Regions from separate parts of the Shinella sp. GW821-FHT11G07 genome, predicted to be linked through region 3. Evidence: predicted binding sites of a transcription regulator. Region 3 holds the regulator's gene; each other region holds the start of a gene.
The links. The regulator LexA, encoded in region 3, represses DNA repair genes until DNA is damaged. The targets are predictions, from matches to a motif close to TGTTCNNNNTGTGTTCNG.
Positions count from the first base shown of each region.

Region 1: the regulator LexA is predicted to act here: its motif matches at 1,684-1,701, upstream of AC1RT2_RS13780 (DNA recombination protein RmuC).
Region 2: the regulator LexA is predicted to act here: its motif matches at 3,550-3,567, upstream of AC1RT2_RS31420 (ImuA family protein).

Region 1 is NZ_JBXARJ010000006.1:163,377-171,024, forward strand. It holds gene truA (tRNA pseudouridine(38-40) synthase TruA) at 1-99, opposite strand, end outside; gene fmt (methionyl-tRNA formyltransferase) at 99-1,043, opposite strand; gene def (peptide deformylase) at 1,086-1,610, opposite strand; gene AC1RT2_RS13780 (DNA recombination protein RmuC) at 1,734-2,927, shown strand; gene AC1RT2_RS13785 (ribokinase) at 2,971-3,870, shown strand; gene AC1RT2_RS13790 (methyl-accepting chemotaxis protein) at 4,154-6,484, shown strand; gene AC1RT2_RS13795 (hypothetical protein) at 6,544-6,903, opposite strand; gene AC1RT2_RS13800 (nucleoside hydrolase) at 6,903-7,648, opposite strand, start outside.
Region 2 is NZ_JBXARJ010000028.1:31,785-39,432, reverse strand. It holds gene AC1RT2_RS31430 (error-prone DNA polymerase) at 1-1,309, opposite strand, end outside; gene AC1RT2_RS31425 (DinB/UmuC family translesion DNA polymerase) at 1,309-2,823, opposite strand; gene AC1RT2_RS31420 (ImuA family protein) at 2,741-3,499, opposite strand; gene AC1RT2_RS31415 (ATP-dependent helicase) at 3,717-5,786, shown strand; gene dinB (DNA polymerase IV) at 5,788-6,876, shown strand; gene AC1RT2_RS31405 (SOS response-associated peptidase) at 6,979-7,569, shown strand.
Region 3 is NZ_JBXARJ010000010.1:226,801-234,448, reverse strand. It holds gene lpxB (lipid-A-disaccharide synthase) at 1-1,019, shown strand, start outside; gene gltA (citrate synthase) at 1,049-2,338, opposite strand; gene AC1RT2_RS20715 (ComEC/Rec2 family competence protein) at 2,646-5,111, shown strand; gene lexA (transcriptional repressor LexA) at 5,200-5,922, opposite strand; tRNA gene AC1RT2_RS20705 (tRNA-Lys) at 6,462-6,537, opposite strand; gene AC1RT2_RS20700 (cytochrome c biogenesis CcdA family protein) at 6,764-7,513, shown strand; gene AC1RT2_RS20695 (AEC family transporter) at 7,646-7,648, shown strand, end outside.

The DNA.
Region 1 (7,648 bases), on a different contig from region 3:
CGCTTCGATGGCGCCCTGTACGGAATGACCGTTCGTCTGCCGCTGCCAGCCGACATAGGGCGTACCGTCATATTCGATCAGGAGGCGGTAGCGTGGCATCAGGCGATGACCTGGCCGACCGCGACCGGCGTGCCGCGCAGGAAATCGGCCGCATCAAGCGACTTGCCACCGGCCTTCTGCAGCCGCGTGAACCGCACCGCGCCGCTATTGCCGCAGGCGATCGCCAGCCGATCGTCGAGAACCGTGCCGGCAGGCTCGGTCGAGGCCTCGTCCGCCCGCTCGCTTGCCAGCACCTTCACCCGTTCCGGCTTGCCGGCGATCGAAAGCTCGAACCAGGCGCCGGGAAACGGCGAGAGGCCGCGGACATGGTTGTGCACGTCCGTGGCCGGGCGGGAGAAGTCAATGCGTGTCTCTGCCTTGTCGATCTTCGCGGCATAGAGCACGCCCTCTTGCGCCTGCTCCGTCAACGGCAGGTCGCCGGCTTCGAGCATCGCCATGGCCTCCACCATCAGCGCACCGCCCGCCTGCATCAATGCATCATGCAACTCGCCGGCGGTCATGGTCTCGCCGATCGCTACGCGGGCGGTCAGCGCGACGGGGCCGGTATCGAGGCCCTTGTCCATCTTCATGACCATCATGCCGGTTTCCGTGTCGCCCGCCATGATCGCCCGCTGGATGGGGGCCGCACCGCGCCAGCGCGGCAAAAGCGAGGCATGCCCATTGTAGCATCCGAGCCGCGTGCCGGCGAGGATGGCCTCCGGCAGAAGCAGGCCATAGGCGACGACGACGGCCACATCCGCCTTCAGCGCACGGAAGGCGTCACGATCGGCCTCTTCACGAAAATTGACCGGCGTGAAGGCGGGAATGCCGAGCTGCTCGGCTTTCTGGTGTACTGGTGATTTCACCAGTTCGAGGCCGCGGCGGCCGGCCGGGCGCGGCGGTTGCGAATAGACGGCGACGATCTCGTGACCGGCCTCGGCAAGCGCCGCCAGCGTCGGGACGGAGAAATCCGGCGTGCCCATGAAGATGATGCGAAGGGCCATCGGTCAGCCTCCGTAAGAGGAATGGAAGCGGACGTTGCCCGCTCAGAGCGCCTTGCTGCCGCGCATCTTGGCCGCCTTGGTGAACTTGCGGATCACCATCTCGCGCTTCAGCTTGGAAATATGGTCGATGAACAGCACGCCGTTGAGGTGGTCGATCTCGTGCTGCAGGCAGGTCGCGAGCAGGCCTTCGGCCTGCGTCAGCTGTTCCTTGCCGTCACGGTCGAGGTGCTTCACCGTGATGATGGCGGGACGTTCGACTTCTGCATAATAATCCGGGATCGACAGGCAGCCTTCCTCATAGACCGAGCGCGCATCCGACGCGGAGACGACTTCCGGATTGATGAAGACGAGCGGTGTCTTGTCTTCGCCGTCCTTCGAGACGTCCAGAACGAGCATGCGGCGCGCGACGCCAATCTGGATGGCGGCAAGCCCGATGCCTGGCGCATCGTACATGGTTTCCAGCATGTCGTCGGCGAGCTTCTTCACCTCGCTGTCGATGGTCTCGATAGGCTTCGAGACCTCGCGGAGGATCGGATCGGGAAGGATAATCAGCGGCTTGATGGTCATGCGCCTCCTTAGCGCGGTTTTTTTGCGCTTTCAATCGGATTTGGCTGCGAACATACCACCCTGGCCGGTGATTTGTTCACGTTATGATCTAGTTTCCGCCGCAAACCGTGATATGGTCGCGGCATGATCGACCCGACCTTCGATGCCCTGCTCGCCTCTCTCCTTGCCCGACTGGGCGGCCCCGGCCCCGCGCTGGTGCTGCTTGCCGCGGTTTTCCTGGCCGTCTACAGCCTCATCTCGGCCCGCCGCAGCCAGGCCCGCCAGCAGGAAGCAGGCAGGGTGGCGGAGCTGCACTTCGCCGAACTCCTGAAGGCACAAACCGAGATGCAGGGCCGCGTCGCCGCCATGGCAGAAGTGTTCGGCAGCAAACAATCCGAAACGAACCAGGCGCTCAATACGCGTCTCGACGGGCTGACGCAGCGGCTTGGCCAGTCGATCTCCGAGCAGACACGCTCGACGCATGAAAACCTGCGGCGCCTGCAGGAGAGGCTCGCCGTCATCGACACGGCACAGACCAACATCCAGTCGCTGGCGAAGGATGTCGTCGGCCTCCAGGCGATCCTTTCCAACAAGCAGACGCGCGGCGCCTTCGGGCAATCACGCATGGAGACGATCATCGCCGACGCGCTGCCGCACGGCGCCTACCAGTTCCAGGCGCAGCTTTCCAGTGGCGTGCGCCCCGACTGCACCATCCGCATGCCGAACGGCCAGCCGCCGCTGGTGGTCGACGCCAAGTTCCCGCTGGAGGCCTGGAACGCCATGTCGGACGGGCGACCGCCGGAGGCCGCTAAGGTTGCCGCCCAGCAATTCCGCCGCGACATGGAAACCCATATCCGCGATATCGCCGAAAAATACCTGGTTGCCGGCGAGACGCAGGACACCGCCTTCCTCTTCGTGCCGTCGGAATCGATCTTCGCCAGCATCCACGAACATTTCGAGGCCGTCGTGCAGCGCGCGCACCGGGCCCGCATCGTCATCGTCTCGCCTTCGCTGTTGATGCTCTCCGTGCAGGTGCTGCAGGCGCTACTAAAAGACCAGCGCATGCGCGAGCAGGCCCATGTCATCCAGGGCGAGGTCGCGCGCCTGATGGACGATTTGACGCGGCTCGACGACCGGGTGCGAAAACTGCATGGTCACTTCACGTCCGCGCAGAAGGATGTCGACCTGATTCTCACCTCTACGGAGAAGCTGACACGGCGCGGCGCGCGCATCGGCGACATGGAATTCGAGACGGTTACAGCCCCTTCCGAGCCATTGGAGAAGGCTGTCGAGAGCCGAAGCGGGCCGTTACGCCTGAGAGTAGTTGACGAAGACTGACCGCCTCGGGCAGTGTCCGGCGGAAACGACAAGGGGCACTCTCATGATCACCGTCTTCGGCTCCATCAACATGGACCTCATCGCCACGCCAGACCGCCTGCCGAAGCCGGGTGAAACCGTGGTCGGCAGCAGCTTCACCACGGCCGCCGGCGGCAAGGGCGCCAACCAGGCGCTCGCGGCGCGGCGCGCAGGCTCCATGGTTCGCATGGCGGGTGCCGTCGGCGATGACCGGCTGGCGAGCCAGGCGCTGGCGCTGCTTGCCGATGCCGCCGTCGACCTCAACTCCGTGCGCTCCGCAGCCGAAGCGACCGGCACCGCGCATATCCTCGTTGCCGACGATGGCGAAAATGTCATCGTCGTCGTGCCCGGCGCTAATGGCACGGTCACGGATGAGGACGCCAAGCGCACCGTTGGCGCTATGTCGCGCGGCGACTATCTGATGCTGCAGTTCGAAATCCCCAACGCCGCCATCGAGGCGGCCCTTGTCAGCGCAAAGCAGAAGGGCGTCACCTCGATCATCAACATCGCGCCCTTCGGCGCCGATGCGAAGCGCCTCGGCGCGATGGCGGATATTCTCGTTGCCAACGAGACGGAATTCGACCTTTTCGTCGGCAAGGGGGAACTCTCCGATGAGGCGCGCGAGGCGACCATGCGCGCGCTGCATGCCGAAAGCGGCCAGACAATCATCGTGACGCTCGGCGCCGACGGCGTCATCGCCATCCGCAAGAATGATATTTTTCGCGCGGCGGGCCTTGCCATCGAACCGGTCGATACGGTCGGTGCCGGTGACACGTTCTGCGGCTACCTTGCCGCCTCGCTCGATGCCGGGCTCGGTTTCAAGGAGGCGTTGCGCCGTGCGGCGGTCGCGGGCTCCCTCGCCTGCCTCAAGCCGGGCGCCCAGCCCTCCATCCCCTTCGCTGCCGCTGTCGACGCCAAGGTCTAGAACGCGACACAGCAGCGACCAGCCGCCGTTTCGCAAATGGCATATCAGGCGTCGCTTTGCTTGCGATGCCTGATAATTCAGTCTGTTGAGACTGATATGTCGCCGCAAAACTTGGTTCTTTATTAATATTTTATCGGTTACTGAAATCTCAGACACCGGCCTGTTCAGGGCCGGGCCGTCTCTGGCGCTGGTCGCGCGCCCCGCCCTCCATGATGGAGATCCCGCAAATGAATCTGCCCTATCGCGGCCGGTCGCCGCGGACGTTTCTCATCGTGAGGATTTCATGTTCAAGTTCCAGGCCAAGTCACTCGCGACGAAGCTCATCGCTGTAACCGGCGGCACGATCGCCCTGGTGATGCTCGCGTCCAACACCGTTCTGATCTCCGAGACCCAGACCCGCGTCTCCGATCTCGTCTATACCGCTGCCGACACGGAGGCGAAGGCGATTGCATCCGATATCGCCGCCGATATCGGCGCGCTTGCAGGCGCCGCCCGCGCCATGGGCGGCGTGATCGAACAGGGACATGCCAACGGCCTGCTGGACCGCAAGGCTGTGGTCAACATCATCAAGGCGAACACCGACAAGAACAGCTTTGCCCTCGGCAGCTGGTTTGCGGAAGAGCCGAACGCCTTCGACGGCAAGTCGCGCGAGACGCCGGAGCAGCTGGAAACCGGCACCTTCAAGGACGGCTCGTTCAACCCCTACTGGACGAAGCGCAAGGACGGCTCGATCACGCTGTCGACCTTCGAATCCGACTACAAGGCGGAATGGTACGCACTGGCTGCCAAGAGCGGCAAGGGTGCCATGAGCTCACCCTATGCCGAAACCTCGACCGGCGAAGGCCTGACCATGGCCTCCATCGCCTATCCGGTCAGTGTGGGCGGCAAGATGATCGGCGTCACCGGCGTCGACGTCTCGCTGAAGACGCTCTACGAGAAACTCAGCCAGCTGAAGCCCTTCGGCGAAGGCCGCGTCATGCTGGTCTCGCAGACCGGCAAGTGGATCGTCGCACCGACAGTCGAACTCCTCATGAAAGACTATGACGGCCAGGGCCATGAGATCGTCAAGGATGCACTTGCCACCGGCAAGGTCGGCCACATCAAGGATCTTTCATTCGACGAACTCGCCTCCTTTGACCGGGTCGTCTATCCGTTCGCCCTGCCGGACATCAACACGACCTGGGCGGTTCTCGTCGACGTGCCGCACAGCGCGATCAATGCGCCGGTCAACGACCAGACCTATGTGATGATCATCGGCGGCCTGATCGTGCTCGGCGCCGTGCTGGCCGGCCTTTACCTCGCCGTACGCTTCTTCGTGCAGAAGCCGCTTGCCGGCCTGGTCAGCGACGTGGCGACGCTCAGCAACGGCGTCTATACCCAGCCGATCGCCGGCCAGCAGCGCTCGGATGAAACCGGCTCGGTCGCCAAGGCGCTCGAAGGTTTCCGCCACCAGCTCGCCGATACGAAACGCCTGGAAGCCGAAGCCGACAGCCAGCGCCAGATGACGGAGGCCGAGCGTAATCGTTCGGAGGCCGAGCGCGCGGAATCGAACGCCCTCCAGCGCGACATCGTTGCACGCCTCGGTGATGGTCTTGCCCAGCTTTCCTCCGGCAACCTGACCTTCCGTCTCTCCGGCGACTTCCCCGGCGAGTACGGCAAGCTCAAGACCGACTTCAACTCGGCGATTGCCAGCCTCGAAGAGACGATCCAGACGGTCAATACGTCGATCGGCAATATCGGCGGCGGCACCGGCGAAATCTCCAAGGGCGCGGCCGATCTTTCGCATCGCACCGAACAGCAGGCTGCAAGCCTGGAAGAGACCGCAGCTGCCCTCGACCAGCTCACCTCGCAGGTCAATTCCAGCGCGGAGAATGCCCGCGTCGCCGCCAAGTCGGTGGATACGGCGAGCCAGGATGCCAGCAAGTCCGGCGAAGTGGTGCACAAGGCCATCGCTGCCATGCATGGTATCGAACATTCGTCGCGCGAAATCTCCAACATCATCGGCGTGATCGACGACATCGCCTTCCAGACCAACCTGCTGGCGCTCAATGCCGGCGTGGAAGCGGCGCGTGCCGGTGACGCCGGCAAGGGCTTTGCGGTCGTCGCCCAGGAAGTGCGCGAACTCGCCCAACGCTCGGCCAATGCGGCCAAGGAGATCAAGACGCTGATCAACACCTCCGAGGTGCAGGTCCGCGAAGGGGTCGATCTCGTCGGCAAGGCCGGTGGTGCGCTGGAAAACATCGCCGAACAGGTCATCCAGATCAACGGCCTCATCCGCCAGATCTCCGGCTCGGCCACCGAACAGGCCGTCGGCCTCAAGGAGATCAATTCGGCCGTCAACCAGATGGACCAGGTGACCCAGCAGAACGCCGCGATGGTGGAGGAAACCACCGCTGCCTCGGTGGCGCTGAACGACGAAGCCCAGACGCTGAAGGCGCTCGTCGCCCGCTTCCGCGCCGGTGCCGCCAGCATGAGCGCCCAGCCGGTGCAGCACGCGGCTCGCACCCAGGCGGCGCCGCGCTCAAGCTACCAGGCACCGCGCAGCACGGCCCGCGCCATGCCGCAGGTCGCCGGCAACACGGCGCTCGCCCGGGACGACTGGGAAGAGTTCTGAGCCAAGACACCAGGCAAAGAAAAGGCCGGCGTTTTCGCCGGCCTTTTTGTTTGGGGAGCCTACTTTGGCTCCGTCGGTTGTGCCTGAAGCCTGCCGCGGGAGCGAGACCGACTTGCGTTCGCCAGTCGCTGCGTGGCTTCCTTCAGCTCCAGTTCGGAGAACAGGCCCTGATATTCGGGCCGCAGCATCATTGCCTCCATCGAAAGCTCCGACTTGCCGGCGTCAAGCAGGCGTTCCAGGCCCGTCGTACCGGGCTTGAAGACGAGATCCTTTGCCGCCGCGACGCCGCCGTTCAACAGCACGAAACGACGCAGCAGGACCGGGCGGAAGCCGAGTTCCGCAAAGCGATCGTAGAGGCCCATCATCTCCTTGTGGAAACGGCCCTCCGCGCCCGGGGCGGCATGGCGCGGCCCGCGCATCAGAGGCGACCGACGCGCTCGGCGAGCAGCGCGAAGAAGCCGTCGGCGTCGACGTCCTTCATGACGCGGGCATTGTGCTTGCGCCCGGTGACCTGCCACCAATCGACGACCGTCATGCCGACGGTGAGCGGCGAGGCCGTTTCCACCTCGACATTGCAGTCGCGGCCGGCAAACAACTCCGGCTTCAACAGATAGGCGATGACCGTCGGATCGTGCAGCGGGCCACCATCGGAGCCGTATTTCTCGATGTCGAAGCGCTCGAAGAAGTCGAGCATCTCGACCAGCGCGATGGCCGGGCGACTGCCGATTTCACGCAGTTTCGCCACACGGCTCTTCAGCGTCAGCACCTTGTGGGTCACGTCGAGCGGCATCATGACGATCGGGATCCCGGACTTGAAGACGGCGGCGGCCGCTTCCGGGTCGACATAGATGTTGAATTCGGCGGCCGGCGTGATGTTGCCGCCCTCGAAGAAGCCGCCGCCCATCATCACCAGTTCGCGCACACGGCCGGCTATCTCCGGCGCTTTCTCCAGCGCGGTGGCAATGTTGGTCAGCGGGCCGAGCGTGCAGAGCGTCACCGTGCCGGCCGGCTCGCGATTCAACGTCTCGATGATGAAATCGACGGCATGCTGGTCCTGCAGCGGCATTTGCGGGTCGTGCAACTCCGGGCCGTCGAGACCGGTCTTGCCGTGGACATGTTCTGCAGTGATGAGCGGTCGTGCGACCGGCTTGTCGGCTCCGGAAA
Region 2 (7,648 bases), on a different contig from region 3:
AGCCCCAGACGCCCGATGACAGCTGACCGATCATGTCCTCCGGCAGGCCGAGCGCCTTGCCGACGTCGCGCAGCGCGCCCTTTGCGCGGTAGCGAGTGACGGTCGCACATAGGGCAGACCTGCTTCGACCATAGGTCTCGTAGATCCACTGGATCACTTCCTCGCGCCGCTCGTGCTCGAAGTCGACGTCGATATCCGGCGGCTCGTCCCGTTCCTGGGAGATGAAGCGTTCGAACAGCAGGTCGTTGGTCTCGGGATCGATGGAGGTCACGCCAAGGCAATAGCAGACGGCCGAGTTCGCGGCCGAGCCCCTGCCCTGGCAGAGAATACCTTTCGACCGGGCGAAACGCACGATGGAATAGACCGTCAGGAAATAGGGCGCATAGTTCATCGCCCGGATCAGCTCCAGCTCATCGCTCAGGGATTTGCGGACCTTGTCCGGCACACCCTCGGGATAACGCTTGGCGGCCCCCTCCCAGGTGAACTTGACCAGTGATTGCTGCGGATCGAGGCCGGGCTCGATTGCTTCCTCCGGATACTGATATTGCAGCTCCGCAAGATCGAACCTGCAGCGCGCGACGATCTCCCGCGTGCGGGCGAGAGCTTCCGGATACTCACTAAAGAGCCGGTACATTTCCTCCGGCGCTTTGACATAACGGTCGGCGTGACGTTCTCGGTCGAAGCCGACGTCGTCGATGGTGGTGCGGGTCCGAATGCAGGTCACGACATCCTGCAACTGCCGTCGGCCCGGCTCGTGGAAGAGCACGTCGTTGGTGACGACGGTCCTCACCTTGAATCGGGCGGCCATCGCAGCGATGCCATGCAGGCGCACGCGGTCATTGGGCCGGCGCCGCAGGCTGAGGCTGACATAGGCGCGGTCTCTGAACAGTTCGGCCATCTTGCGAAGCTGCACGCTGCACGCCTCGTCGGCCTCATCCGGCACCAAGACACCGATCATGCCCGCGGCATGTTCAGTGAGGTCGGCGAAATCGATCAGGCACTTGCCCTTGCCGCCGCGCTCCTTTCCGAGCGACAGCAGCCGCGTCAGTCGCGAATAGGCCGGCCGATCCATCGGATAGACCAGGATCGACATGTCGTCCGTCAAATCGAGGCGGCAGCCGATCACCAGCCGGACGCCGGTGGCCTTGGCTGCTTCCCATGCCCGCACCATGCCCGCGAGGCTGTTGCGGTCAACCACGCCAAGCGTATCGATGCCGAGCGCCGCCGCTGTCGCGAACAGTTCATCCGCGCTGGACGCGCCGCGAAGGAACGAGAAATGCGTCGTCACCTGAAGCTCGGCGTACCGCATCACCCGAACACCCCATGCAGGAACCAGAGGTGCGAGCCGGTTTCCGGATCGACGCCATCGCCGGCGCGATAGACCCAGTAGCGTTCGCCGAGCTCATCCTCCACGGTGAAGTAGTCGCGCACCGCCTGAAATTCACGCGGCCGGCGCCACCACTCTCCAAAAATGCGTTCGGGACCGTCGGCGCGCGCGACTTTCCGGCGCTTGCCACGCCAGGTGAAGACCGCCGGCGGCTGGTCCGGTAGCAGCGCGATGACCTCGATGCGTTCCGGGTTTACAAGGAGCCGCGTGGGCCGCGGCCATTTGGCAGCCCAGGCGTCGCCAATGTCAGGTGCCGTCGCCGCAATTCGCCTGACCGAACGCTCAGGCACGTCGGACGCGACGGGCGCAACCCGGAAGAGCCGGTGGCCACGATTGCCGAGAATGTCGACCAACGGAGTGATGTCGGCGACGTCTTCCTCGATGAGCGCGGACGCGACCTGCCGCTCCTCCAACGGCTCGGCGAAGACCGCGACCAACACCATCTTCTCGATGCCAAAGCCCGGCTCGATGGTCTCGATGCGATCGCACAGCAGTTTCGACAAGCGCGCCGGATCGCGGACCGGTTTGGCAAGGCCGGCGCGAAGATGCTGGCGCGTGTTGTCGACGCGATGGATGACGAGGTCGCAGCGCCGCGCGCCGAGGCCATCTTCCGCGAGGCGGGCCGAAAGCTGGCCGACCAGTCGGCGGACATATTTGGTGATCGTCTCCGGCGCGCCAATCGGTTCGGCGAAGTTCTTCGCAACCTCGACCAGCTCCGGCGTGCGGATCGGTTCGATCGGCTCGGCGACACGGCCGAACATCTGGTCCAGCCGGCGCGCGGGTTCCGGCCCGAACCGCAGGGTCAGCGGAGCACGCGGCATGGCCGAGAGCTGGCCGATGGTGTCGATGCCGAGGACGCGCAGGCTCTTGATGGTCTCTGCCGGCAACCGCAACGCCATGATCGGCAAGTCGATGACCGCTTTTGCGACATCACCGACCGGCACGATGGTCGTCTCGGCCGCAAGCAGCCGGGTGAGTGCGTGCGCGGCACCCCAGCTGTCGGCGACGGCAGCACGCGCCGTCAGTCCATGACCACGAAAGCGATTGATGAGGCCTGACAGGAGAAGGCTTTCGCCGCCCTGAAGGTGATCGGCGCCTTCCGTGTCCATGACCAGGCCATCGGCCCCATCTATCGCAACGACGGGGGTGTATTGCCGCAACGCCCAGAGCGCCAGGCGTTCAAGCGCGGCTGCATCCTCTGCCGGCGCCGCGTCGACCAGCAGGAGATCAGCGACCATGGCCTGAGCCTTGCTGGCCGGCATGCCAATACGAAGGCCAAGCTTCAGGGCGGATGGATCAGCGGCAGAGACCCAGCGTTTCGAGCCGCTGCGGGAAATTACCACCAGCGGCTTGTCAGCCGGCAAGGCTTCCGAAGCGCGCCGTCTGATCCGGTCGACCGGCAGAAAGGGGAAGTAGACAGATACGACCCTTGGCATCGGGGGCTCCAATTTCAAACTCGGCGCACGCACCCGCCTTTACGCGCATCAGTTCTGCCAGCCAGCGCGCCCTCCCGACGCCCGCCACTGGCAATCTTTCCGACGGCAGGGTGCTGATGCGCCACCGCGTCGTCGAGGCTGTCGGCTGTCCATAGTCCGAGGCCTCGTTCTGTCGTCGCCACCGCCGGAGCACGATGCCCATGGCGCCGGTCTTCTCCGCTGCCAGCTGCAGGCGCCGCGAGGCGTTCATCGGCAGTCGAACCAGTTCCCCTACCACTGCGGCAAGGCCGCCGAATGAAAGCCCCTCCTCCATTGCTGAAAGCGCTTCTTCCTCCCTGTCACTCTCGCACCAAACGACGCGATCAGGATGGAGGCCCGCTTGCGAGATCGCGGGGAAAAAGAGATCCGGGCGCGTCATGCACCAGAGGACCTTGCCGCGCGTGCGGGCAGCGATGCCCGCCACGAAGAGCGCGGCCGCCGCACCATCGACCGTCCCACCTCCGCCGCCGGCGATCTCGTGCAGCGCGCCAAAGGCAAGCCCTCCGCCCGGCAGAGCCCGATCCATCTCCGGGACGGCGAACGGCAGGACGGTTCTGGCGCGTGCCGCTCCACCTTCGAGCCGGCCGATACGCTCACGAAGGTCGGCAAGCACAGGATTGAGAGCGGGCTTTGACACGGCGGAAAGGTCGCTCCTTCAGGGGTTTCCAGCAGCGGGTTAAGCTGATATGTTCCTTTTTTGTTCCTAATGCCCTATCGAGTCAATCCACCCGAAACGGCGTTCCCGACCATGACGGTCACCTCAGATCAGCCTCGCAGTACGATTCCGCAAGGCCGATCAAGGAGATGGGAAAGGAAAACGGACAGGAATTTTTTCTTAGGAAAATTTGGGGCAGATGACGGCAGCCTATCTGGAAAAACTGAACGACCGCCAACGTGAGGCGGTCGAACACGGCATTGGCTTGGCCGACGGCGCGATCGGCGGCCCGCTGCTGATCATCGCCGGTGCTGGCTCCGGAAAGACCAACACGCTCGCCCACCGCGTTGGCCATCTCATCGTCAATGGCGCAGATCCACGGCGTATCCTGTTGATGACCTTCTCGCGCCGGGCGGCGTCAGAAATGGCGCGCCGCGTTCAGCGCATCTGCCGACAGGTGCTCGGTGACAATGCCGCGGTCATGACGGACGCCATGGCCTGGGCCGGCACCTTCCACGGCATCGGCGCCCGGCTCCTGCGCATGTATGCCGAGCAGATCGGCCTCAACATCGACTTCACCATCCACGACCGGGAAGACAGCGCCGACCTGATGAACCTCGTTCGCCATGAACTGGGTTTCTCCAAGATGGAAACCCGGTTTCCGACCAAGGGCACCTGTCTTGCGATCTACTCGCGCGTCGTGAACTCCGAAAGCTCGATCAACGAGATTCTGAAGGCATCCTATCCCTATGTGCTGGGCTGGGAGGAGCAGCTGAAGCAACTCTTTGCCGCCTATGTCGAGGCAAAGCAGGTCCAGAACGTGCTCGATTACGATGATCTGCTGCTTTACTGGGCGCAGGTCATGTCCGATCCGGAGCTTGCGGACGATATCGGCGGCCGCTTCGATCACGTCCTCGTCGACGAATACCAGGACACCAACCGCCTGCAGGCTTCTATCCTGATGGGCCTCAAGCCCGGCGGCCGCGGGCTAACCGTGGTGGGCGACGATGCGCAGTCGATCTATTCCTTCCGCGCAGCGACGGTGCGCAACATCCTCGACTTCCCGAAAGAATTCTCGCCGACGCCGGCCGATGTGATCACACTCGATCGCAACTATCGCTCGACGCAGCCAATCCTTGCCGCCGCCAATGGCGTGATCGACCTCGCGCGAGAGCGTTTTACGAAGAACCTCTGGACGGATCGACAGTCCGAACAGCGGCCGATGCTCGTCACAGTGAAGGACGAAACGGACCAGGCCAACTACATCGTCGAGCAGGTGCTGGCTAACCGCGAGGTTGGCATGACCTTGAAGCAGCAGGCCGTGCTCTTCCGGACATCGAGTCATAGCGGAGCGCTGGAGGTCGAGTTGACCCGCCGGAACATCCCGTTCGTGAAGTTCGGCGGCCTGAAATTCCTCGACAGCGCCCATGTGAAGGACTTGCTGGCGACCCTGCGTTTTGCCCAGAACCCGCGCGACCGCGTCGCCGGCTTCCGTCTGCTGCAAATGCTGCCGGGCATCGGGCCGCAGACCGCAGGAAAGATCCTTGATGCGATTGCTGCGGACCCGGAGCCGCTGCAAACTTTCGCCGAGATACCGCCCCCGCCGAAAACGGGTGAAGATTGGCCGGCCTTCATCACCCTGCTCACCGCCCTTCGCAAAGCCGAAGGCGGATGGCCCGGCGAGATCGGGCTGGCGCGCCTCTGGTACGAACCGCATCTTGATCGCATCCACGAAGACGCCGATACCCGCAAAGCCGACCTCATCCAGCTTGAGCAGATCGCCGGCGGCTATCCGAACCGCGAACGCTTTCTCACCGAACTGACGCTTGACCCACCGGACGCCACCAGCGACCAGGCGGGCGTGCCACTGCTCGACGAGGATTACCTGATCCTTTCGACGATCCATTCGGCCAAGGGACAGGAGTGGCGCGCCGTCTTCATGCTGAATGTCGTCGACGGCTGTATTCCCTCGGACCTAGGGGCCGGCACGACCGCAGAGCTCGAGGAGGAGCGCCGCCTGCTCTATGTCGGCATGACACGGGCGCGTGACAATCTTGCCCTCGTTACTCCGCAGCGGTTCTTCACCCATGGCCAGAACGCCCAGGGCGACCGGCATGTCTATGCCTCGCGGACACGCTTTATTCCAGCGACGCTCCTCCAGTTCTTCGAGGCGACAAGCTGGCCGAAGGTCTCGGCCGCCGCCAGCGAGCGCAGCGCGCGACAGATCCGGATCGATGTCGCCGCCCGCATGCGGTCAATGTGGAAATGAGATGAGCGAGGACGAAGCGCCACAGACGAGAAAGATCATCCATGTCGACATGGATGCCTTCTATGCGTCGGTCGAACAGCGCGACAATCCGGAGCTGCGTGGCAAACCGGTCGCCGTCGGCGGTTCGGCCGCACGCGGTGTTGTCGCGGCCGCAAGCTATGAGGCGCGCGCCTTCGGCGTTCGGTCCGCCCTGCCCTCGGTCACCGCGAAACGGCGCTGCCCGGACCTGATCTTTGTTCCGCCTCGCTTCGATGTCTACCGTGCCGTCTCGGGCCAGATCCGGGAGATTTTCGCGGAGCACACCGACCTCATCGAGCCGCTGTCGCTCGACGAAGCCTATCTCGACGTGACGCACAACAAACAGGACATTCCCGTCGCAACGGATATCGCCACCCTGATCCGTGCGCGGATCAAGGAGGTCACAGGGCTCAACGCCTCGGCTGGCATCTCCTATTGCAAGTTCCTGGCCAAGATGGCGTCGGACCTCAACAAACCCAACGGCCAGGCGGTGATCACGCCGAAGAATGGACCGGCTTTCGTCGAGGCGCTCGCGGTGAAGAAGTTCCACGGCGTTGGGCCCGCGACCGCCGAGAAAATGGAGCGGCTTGACATTCTGACCGGGGCGGACCTCAAGGCGAAATCGCTCATCTTCCTGCAGGAGCATTTCGGCAAGGCGGGCGGGTGGTACTACGACATCTCCCGCGGTATCGATCACCGTTCCGTGCAGCCGGACCGGCCGCTCAAGTCGGTGGGTGTCGAAGATACCTTTACGGTCGATATCGTCGACCTGGAGGCCGCCCGCGCCGAACTGACCCCACTGGCCGCGGAGGTCTGGCGCCGTTGCGAAAGCAAAGGCCTTCACGGCCGCACCGCGACCCTGAAGGTTAAATACGCCGACTTTCAGATCATCACCCGCAGCAGGACGATGACCGCTCCGCTCGCCACCGCCGATGATCTCGAAGCCTTGGGCCAATCCCTTCTCGAACCGCTCTTTCCCACAGTGAAAGGCATTCGTCTGCTCGGCCTCACGCTTTCATCCTTTTCTGACGCCGAGGTGAGCGAGGCAAACCAGCTTGAACTGCAAATCTAGATCGCCACGGGACACGGCGGCTCGAAATCCGCTCCCAGCGCCTTACATTGCCACTGCGCCAGTGGAAGGACAGTGTGACAACGCAAGCCATTCGGAGTAGCCATGTGCAATGATTATCGCCTGATGGTCGAACTCGCATCGGTCATCGAGGAGTTCGAACACCTGAAAATCAAAATCCGGTTTCCCGAAGGCCGGCCCAACATCGAAGCGCGCGAGGATATCAAGATCACCGACACGGCGCCTATCGTCCGGACCGTCGAGGGTGAACGCGAGGGCGGTGAACTCGTCCAGCGCCGGTGGAGCTGGCCGAGCCCGACGAAGAAGCCCGTCTACAATTTCCGCTCGGAGGGACGAGAATTCGCCTCCAACCGGTGCATCATCGTTGCCGATGGCTTTTACGAGTTCACTACACCTGCTGACCCGAAAAAGAAACACAAGGACAAGTGGCTGTTCCGGAAGGCCGGAGAACCGATCTTCGCCATCGCCGGCATTTGGCGAGAGACCGATGATTTCGGCGAGGCCTTCACCATGCTGACGATGGAGCCGGGGCCTGACATCGCGCCCTACCATGACCGCCAAATCGTCATCTTGGCACGGGAGACATGGGCAGACTGGCTGGATCCCTCGGTTTCGGCCAAGTCGCTGATCAGACCGCTTCCGGAAGGGTCTCTATTCGTGGAGCAAGTCGGTTGATACGATTTTTTTCCTCCTGCATAACCATCCTTTTGCGGTGCTTGAGGAATTTGGCCTGCCGACTATTTTTTTTAAACCG
Region 3 (7,648 bases):
TGTTCGACTTTTCCGAACTCTCCATCATGGGCATATCGCAGGTGCTGAAGCGCCTGCCATCGCTGCTGCGCCGCATTCGCCAGACGGCGGGCGCCATCATTGCGGCGCACCCGGACGTGCTTATCATCATCGACAGCCCGGATTTCACCCACCGCGTCGCGCGTCGCGTCCGCAAGGTGCTGCCGGACCTGCCGGTGGTCAATTACGTCTGCCCGAGCGTCTGGGCGTGGAAGGAAGAGCGCGCGCCACGCATGCGCGCCTATGTCGACCATGTCCTGGCGCTGCTGCCTTTCGAACCCGCTGTCATGGAGCGCCTCGGCGGCCCGGCAACGACCTATGTCGGTCACCGGCTGATCAGCGATCCCGATGTCCAGCGGGTCCGCGCAGCACGTCTGGCGCGGACGCAAGACGCTTCCGACGCACCCCTCTGCCTGCTGCTGCCTGGCTCCCGCGCTACCGAGATCACCCGCCTCCTGCCAGTCTTCGGCCAGGCAGCGCGCGAGATGACCGCCCGCAATCCCGCCACCCGGTTTGTACTGCCGACCGTGCCGCGCCAGGAAGCGCTTGTGCGCAAGTTGACGACGGACTGGCCGGTGAAGCCGCAGATCACCGTCTCGACTTCGGAAAAGTGGCAGGCTTTCGCCGAGGCCGATGCGGCGATCGCGGCATCAGGCACCGTCATTCTCGAACTGGCGCTGGCCCGCGTGCCCGTCGTTTCCACCTACCGCTTCGACTGGCTCGCCAACCTCTTCCTTCGCAAGATCAAGATCTGGACCGCAGCGATCCCCAACCTCATTGCGGATTACACCGTCGTGCCGGAATATCTCAATGAACAGGTGCGCCCGGGCAGCCTCGTACGCTGGTTTGAACGGCTTTCCGTCGATACGGCTGAACGCCGCGCGATGCTGGAAGGCTATGATCTTGTGCATGAACGCATGCGGACCATCCGCCCGCCTGGCGAGACCGGGGCGGCGGTCATCCTTGATCTGCTCGCAACAAAAAAGCCCGGTCAAAACTGACCGGGCTTTTTCTTTTCGGCGGCGCGCTGTCAGCGCTTGGAAACCGGCACGTAGTCGCGCTTCGGTTCGCCGACATAGAGCTGACGCGGACGGCCGATGCGCTGTTCCGGGTCCTCGATCATCTCGTTCCACTGGGCGATCCAGCCGACCGTGCGGGCGAGTGCGAAGAGCACGGTGAACATGGTGGTGGGGAAGCCAAGCGCCTTCAGCGTGATGCCGGAGTAGAAGTCGATGTTCGGATAGAGCTTCTTCTCGATGAAGTACTCGTCCGTCAGCGCAATGCGCTCGAGTTCCATCGCGACTTCCAGCATCGGGTCGTCCTTGATGCCGAGCTCGCTGAGAACCTCGTGCGTCGTCTTCTGCATGATGCGCGCGCGCGGATCGTAGTTCTTGTAGACGCGGTGGCCAAAGCCCATCAGGCGGAACGGGTCGTTCTTGTCCTTGGCGCGGGCGACATATTCCGGAATGCGATCGACCGAACCGATTTCGGCGAGCATGTTGAGGGCCGCTTCGTTGGCGCCTCCATGGGCAGGACCCCAGAGGCAGGCAATGCCGGCCGCGATACAGGCGAACGGGTTGGCGCCCGAGGAGCCGGCGAGGCGCACGGTGGAGGTCGATGCATTCTGCTCGTGATCGGCATGCAGGATGAAGATGCGGTCCATGGCGCGCGCCAGAACCGGGTTCGCCACATAGTCTTCGCACGGCACGGCAAAACACATGCGCAGGAAGTTCGACGCATAGTCGAGGTCGTTCTTCGGGTAAACGAAGGGCTGGCCGATATGGTATTTGTAGGCCATGGCGGCGATCGTCGGCATCTTGGCGATCATGCGCAGCGACGCAACCATGCGCTGGTGCGGATCAGTGATGTCCGTCGAGTCGTGATAGAAGGCCGACAGCGCGCCGACACAGCCGCACATGACGGCCATCGGATGCGCGTCGCGGCGGAAGCCGGTGAAGAAGCGCGACATCTGCTCGTGCACCATGGTGTGGTGCGTGACGCGGTAGTCGAAATCATCCTTCTGCGTCTTGGTCGGCAATTCGCCGTACAACAGCAGGTAGCAGGCTTCGAGGAAATCGCCGTGTTCGGCCAGCTGCTCGATCGGATACCCGCGGTGCAGCAGAACGCCTTCGTCGCCATCGATATAGGTGATCTTCGATTCGCACGAGGCAGTGGAGGTGAAACCGGGATCGTAGGTGAAGGTGCCGGTATTCTTGTACAGCGTGCCGATGTCGATCACATCGGGGCCGATCGTACCGGATCGCGTCGGCAAGTCCACCGTCTTGCCACCGACTGACACACCCGCGCTAGTTCCTGTCATAACGATCCTCCGTTGTTTCCAATGGTGGCACGAAGCTGTGCCGTATCCATGAACATGCTCGTTTTGCTAACCCATTTGTCCGATGCTGCCAAGCAATACGAAAGGCAAATTGTGCATTGCGAAAACAGGTTTTCCGGCAACGCAATATCTACCCTTTCCATGAAGTTGCAAGCAACTTTTGAGAGTGCTTTCCACGATGCGGAGGGCGCATCCATTATGTCTGACTTAGCACTTTCGGCATGTACTGCAGATTGAAGATTTCTCCATTCGATTGCACTATGCCAGTGGGAACGGGTGGGGCCGAGCCATGGGCAGGATCGACATCGCGGAACGACGGACGGCGTCCGAGGCTGATGCCTCGCACGGCGTGCCCGCCGACGCGTCCCGAGAGCTCGCGCCGCTCGACAAGCCGTACCGGCCGGCTTCTGTTCTTCTCCTGCGTGCCATCGGCCGCCTGCGCGAACGCCTTGCCGGACGGCAAACGGTGGCAGCCGCCTTTGCCGAGGAACGCGCACACGGCCATTTCCTCCTTTTCGTTCCCGTCTTCCTCGGCATAGGCGCCGCGCTCTGGTTTTCCGCAGCGTCGGATCCGTCGCCCTACGCATTGATCCTGCTTGCCTGTGCCGCGCTCTGGCCCGCCTTGCGGCTGCGGCATCGTGAAAGCCTCGTGGCGCTCGCCGCGGGGGCCGCATTCCTCGTTCCGCTCGGTATGCTGCTTGCGGCCGGAGAAACCGCCCGCCTTGGCACCGTCATCCTGGATGCGCCGGTGACGACGGAGGTGAGGGGACGCGTCCTGTCTCGCGAGAGCGACGATCGCGGTGCAATCCGCTATCGCATTGCACTCGAAACGACGCGCAAACCCACCCTGAACCGCATGCCCACTGTGGTGACACTGCTTGCCCGAAGCCGGCATGAGCCGATCGCCATCGGCGGCGGCATTGCGGGGCGCGCCCGCCTTGGCCCGCCCTCCGGTCCCGCATTGGCGGGGCTCAACGATTTCACCTTCGATGCCTACTTCGCGGGCACGGGCGCCGTCGGCTATTTTTACAGCGTGCCGACCGCCGCGACGACAAACGCGCCCGGCCTCTACGACAGAATACGGCAACGGATCGCCGCCTGGAGAAACAACCTCACCGAGCATATTCGGGGGCGCATCGGCGGGGATGCGGGGGCCATTGCCGCGGCCCTTGTCACTGCCGAGCAGCGAGCAATTGGCGACGACACGGTGGAAGCGCTGCGGCAGGCGGGCCTTGCCCATGTCCTTGCCATTTCCGGGCTGAACATGGTGCTCGCCGCCGGAACCTTCCTCGTCGGTGCGCGCATGCTGATGGCGCTGATTCCGGGTTTTGCCGAGCGCTACCCGGCGAAGAAATTCGCGGCCGTCGGCGCCCTGGTGATGGTGACGCTCTATATTCTCGTTTCGGGTGGCGCGATTTCGGCCATGCGCTCCTGGATCATGATCTGCGTGATGCTCGTCGCCGTGCTGTTCGGGCGCGCGGCCATCAGCCTGCGCAACGTGGCGATCTCGGCCATCCTCATCCTGCTGGTCACGCCGTCTGCCGTGACGAATCCCGGTTTTCAGATGTCCTATGCCGCAACGCTGGGCCTCGTGGCCGGCTACGCCGCGTGGCGCGAGCGTCCGGTCCAGCGCGAAAGCCGGGGAGGGCCGTTTGCGCTGTTCGGCGGAGCCGCCGGCCGCTTCTTCGGCGGGCTTATCCTCTCCTCGCTGATCGGCGGCTTTGCGACGCTGGTCTACTCCATTGGCCATTTTCACCGAATCCCAGCCTATGGGCTTGCCGGCAACCTGTTGGCCATGCCGGTGATCAGCACCATCGTCATGCCCTTCGGTCTGATCGCCGTGCTTTTGATGCCCTTTGGCCTCGATGCCATTCCCTTCGCGATCATGGGCAAAGGCATCGAGTGGATGATCACGCTGTCGACATGGGTAGCCGGCTGGAAGGGCGAGATCGTCACCGGCCGCATCCCTGCAACCGCCTTCTTGCTCATCGGCATCGGCAGCGGCCTCGTCTGCCTTCTGCGCACCCGACTGCGCCATGCCGGCACGCTTCTCGTCGTCGTCGGAATCCTTGCCGCCGGCTGGCCCGGTGGAGGCACAAGGCCGGAGATTCTCGTGTCGGAAGATGGCCGCCTGGTCGCCATTCTGCATGGCGAGAAAGCAGCGACCAACCGCACACGGCCACCGGATTTCATCTATGCGCAGTGGCGGCGCGCCCTTCGTCTTGAAACACTTCTGAAACCCGAGATTCGCAAGACGAGCGGCCTGACAGTCGACACCGAGAAGGAGGACCCCGCCACTACGGCCAGGCAGAAGCGACCCCGCCGCGAAGCCGACCGGCAGAAGGCCAAGGCCGCCATGGCCGCAGCATTCGATGCAGCCCGCACCCGCGACGGCTTCATCTGTGAGACAAAAGCCTTCTGCGCCGCCATTTCCCCTAGCGGCTGGCGCATCGTGGCGCTGGAAGACCTCGCCTTCCTCGGTACGGCCTGCGACGAGGCAGACCTCGTCATCGTGCCCGTCGCAATCCGTTTGGAAGCTTGCCGTTCAGGTGCACGCCTCATCACGGTTCGCCATTTGAGGCAAACCGGCGCCCTGGAAATCCTGCCGGCAGCCGATCACGCAAACTCCGCCCTCTCCGACGCCCTTTTTAACTCGGCCGTTGAAACGCTTCATCGCCCCTGGTCACGGCACCGTACCTATGATTGGCGTACGGGTACCTATGAAGCGAGCGGAGCGGATGACAGTGCGTCGTGATCTCTAAAGTTCACTCCCCACGCCTTGGCTTCTCAATGTTTTGCAGGACGTTATCGCTAAACCGCCGCACGCGTTTACGCGACACGCTTTAATGGTAGCGACGAATAAGCCCGACGAGCTTGCCCTGAATCTTGACGCGGTCCGGTCCGAAAATACGGGTTTCATAGGCCGGATTGGCGGCCTCAAGCGCGATGGATGCGCCCTTGCGGCGGAAGCGCTTCAACGTCGCTTCCTCGTCATCGACCAGCGCCACGACGATTTCACCGGGATTGGCAGTATTCGCATTGCGAATGATGACGGTGTCGCCGTCGAGGATGCCGGCCTCGATCATCGAATCGCCCTTGACCTCCAGCGCATAATGCTCCCCGCCGCCGATCATTTCAGCCGGCACGGTGATTTCATGGGTATTGTTCTGGATCGCCGAGATGGGCACACCCGCCGCGATGCGTCCCATGACCGGCACGGAAACGGAGGAGGGCATGTCTGCCTGGCTCGACGTTCGCTGGGGCGGAGCGGCCGGCACCGGCTGCTTGCCAAGGCTTCCCTCGATGACCGACGGAGAAAAACCGCGCCGCGGCTGAAGACTGGGCGAATAGGCCTCCGGAAGTTTGATGACCTCCAGCGCGCGCGCGCGGTTTGGCAGTCGCCGAATGAAGCCGCGCTCTTCGAGCGCCGTGATGAGCCGGTGAATACCCGATTTCGAGGCGAGATCCAGAGCATCCTTCATTTCGTCGAAGGACGGCGGTATGCCGGATTCCTTCATCCGTTCATGGATGAACAAGAGAAGTTCCTGTTGCTTACGTGTCAACATCGCCGTCCACCCCAGAATCGTGAAACAAATATAGAACATACACTATCTGTTCCATATGTGTTCTGCAAGGGCTTGCGCTTACAGAAGCTTTTCACACGGGCAGGAGTTGGTGTGGATTTTGCCTTTCCCGGCCGCCAGAATAGTCAAGGTTCTAATGCGCTGGAGGCGCGAACGCTAACCAGTGCTAGCTGCGGAAGTGGAGCTCCACTACTGCCATCATTGACGCCGCAGACCGCCGCATCCACATCCGTATGCATGGGCTTCGAGGCGCTACGCGTCACCAATATGGCGGAACAGTCAATATGTACCTGTATTCGATCCAGCGGGGTTCTTGCCGGTGGGCAGGCTGCGCATCTGTGGGTTTCGCCAACCACCCGCCCGGCCGGCAGCAGCGTTGGGCGTAGCGCCTAGCCGAATGAAACTGCAAAATCACATCGCGGGAAAGGCTGCGTCATTCACGCCGTGGCGACGAGGAAACGCGACACATGCCATGCACAGAAACTAACATTCATTTTTATATTTTAGGTCAGATACTCAAATGGTGAGCGCGCAGGGATTCGAACCCTGGACCTACTGATTAAAAGTCAGTTGCTCTACCGGCTGAGCTACACGCTCCCAGGCGGTGCGAAGACGCCCCGCGGAAGTGCGCGGAACATAGGCAGGAGGATTTGCCGGGTCAACCCGGAAAATGCGATGAAAAACAGCTTTTGCTGCATTTTGCCGCGTTCTCCAAAAGGTGATTGGCAGGAGAGGGCTTCGGCCGATACTAGGAAGCGCAAATGAAGGAGCGGACGGGGCGTTTTCGGGCCCGAACCGCTTTCCCGCCGTCGCGGAGTAGCCAGTGTCGATTGCCGATATTTCTCTTCTAAGTGCGCTGCTTGCCGGAGCGCTGTCGTTTCTGTCGCCCTGCGTGCTGCCGCTCGTGCCGCCCTATCTGTGTTATATGGCAGGCATTTCCGTGGATCAGTTCCGCGGCAACGATGCGGTCGCGGTCCGGCGGGACACGCGCGGGGCGGTGCTGCTGGCGGCGTTCTTCTTTACCCTGGGCTTTGCCACGGTTTTCGTGGCGCTGGGCGCCGGGGCATCGACGATCGGCATGGTGCTGCGCCGGCATCTCGACATCCTGGCGCAGATCGGCGGCGTCATTATCATCCTGATGGGACTGCATTTTCTCGGATTGCTGCGCATCGGGCTTTTTGCCCGCGAGGCGCGGTTTCAGGGCGGTGGCAAGCCGGCGACGGCATCGGGCGCCTATGTCATGGGGCTTGCCTTCGCCTTTGGCTGGACGCCTTGCATCGGCCCCGTCCTCGGGACGATCCTCGGCGTTGCGGCCGCGCGGGAAACGGTCAGCGACGGGGCGATGCTACTGGCCGTCTATTCGCTGGGCCTTGCCGTGCCGTTCTGGATCGCGGCCGGGTTTTCCGGCGCCTTCATGCGCTTCCTCCTGCGCTTTCGCCGGCATCTTGGCGCGGTGGAGAAGGTCATGGGCGTGCTGCTCGTCCTGACGGGCCTTGCCTTCATCTTCGGCTATATCAGCACGGTCGCCATCTGGTTCCAGCAAACGTTTCCCATTCTCTCGCAAATCGGCTAGAGCATTTCCAGCCGAAGCGGCACCGCTTCGGCCTCGGATAATGCGGCTAAAACAAATATCTAGAGCATTTCCGGTGAACCGGGGTTCTAGTCAGGGATATCATCCTCGGCAAGCGGGAGCGCGCCTCGGCCCATG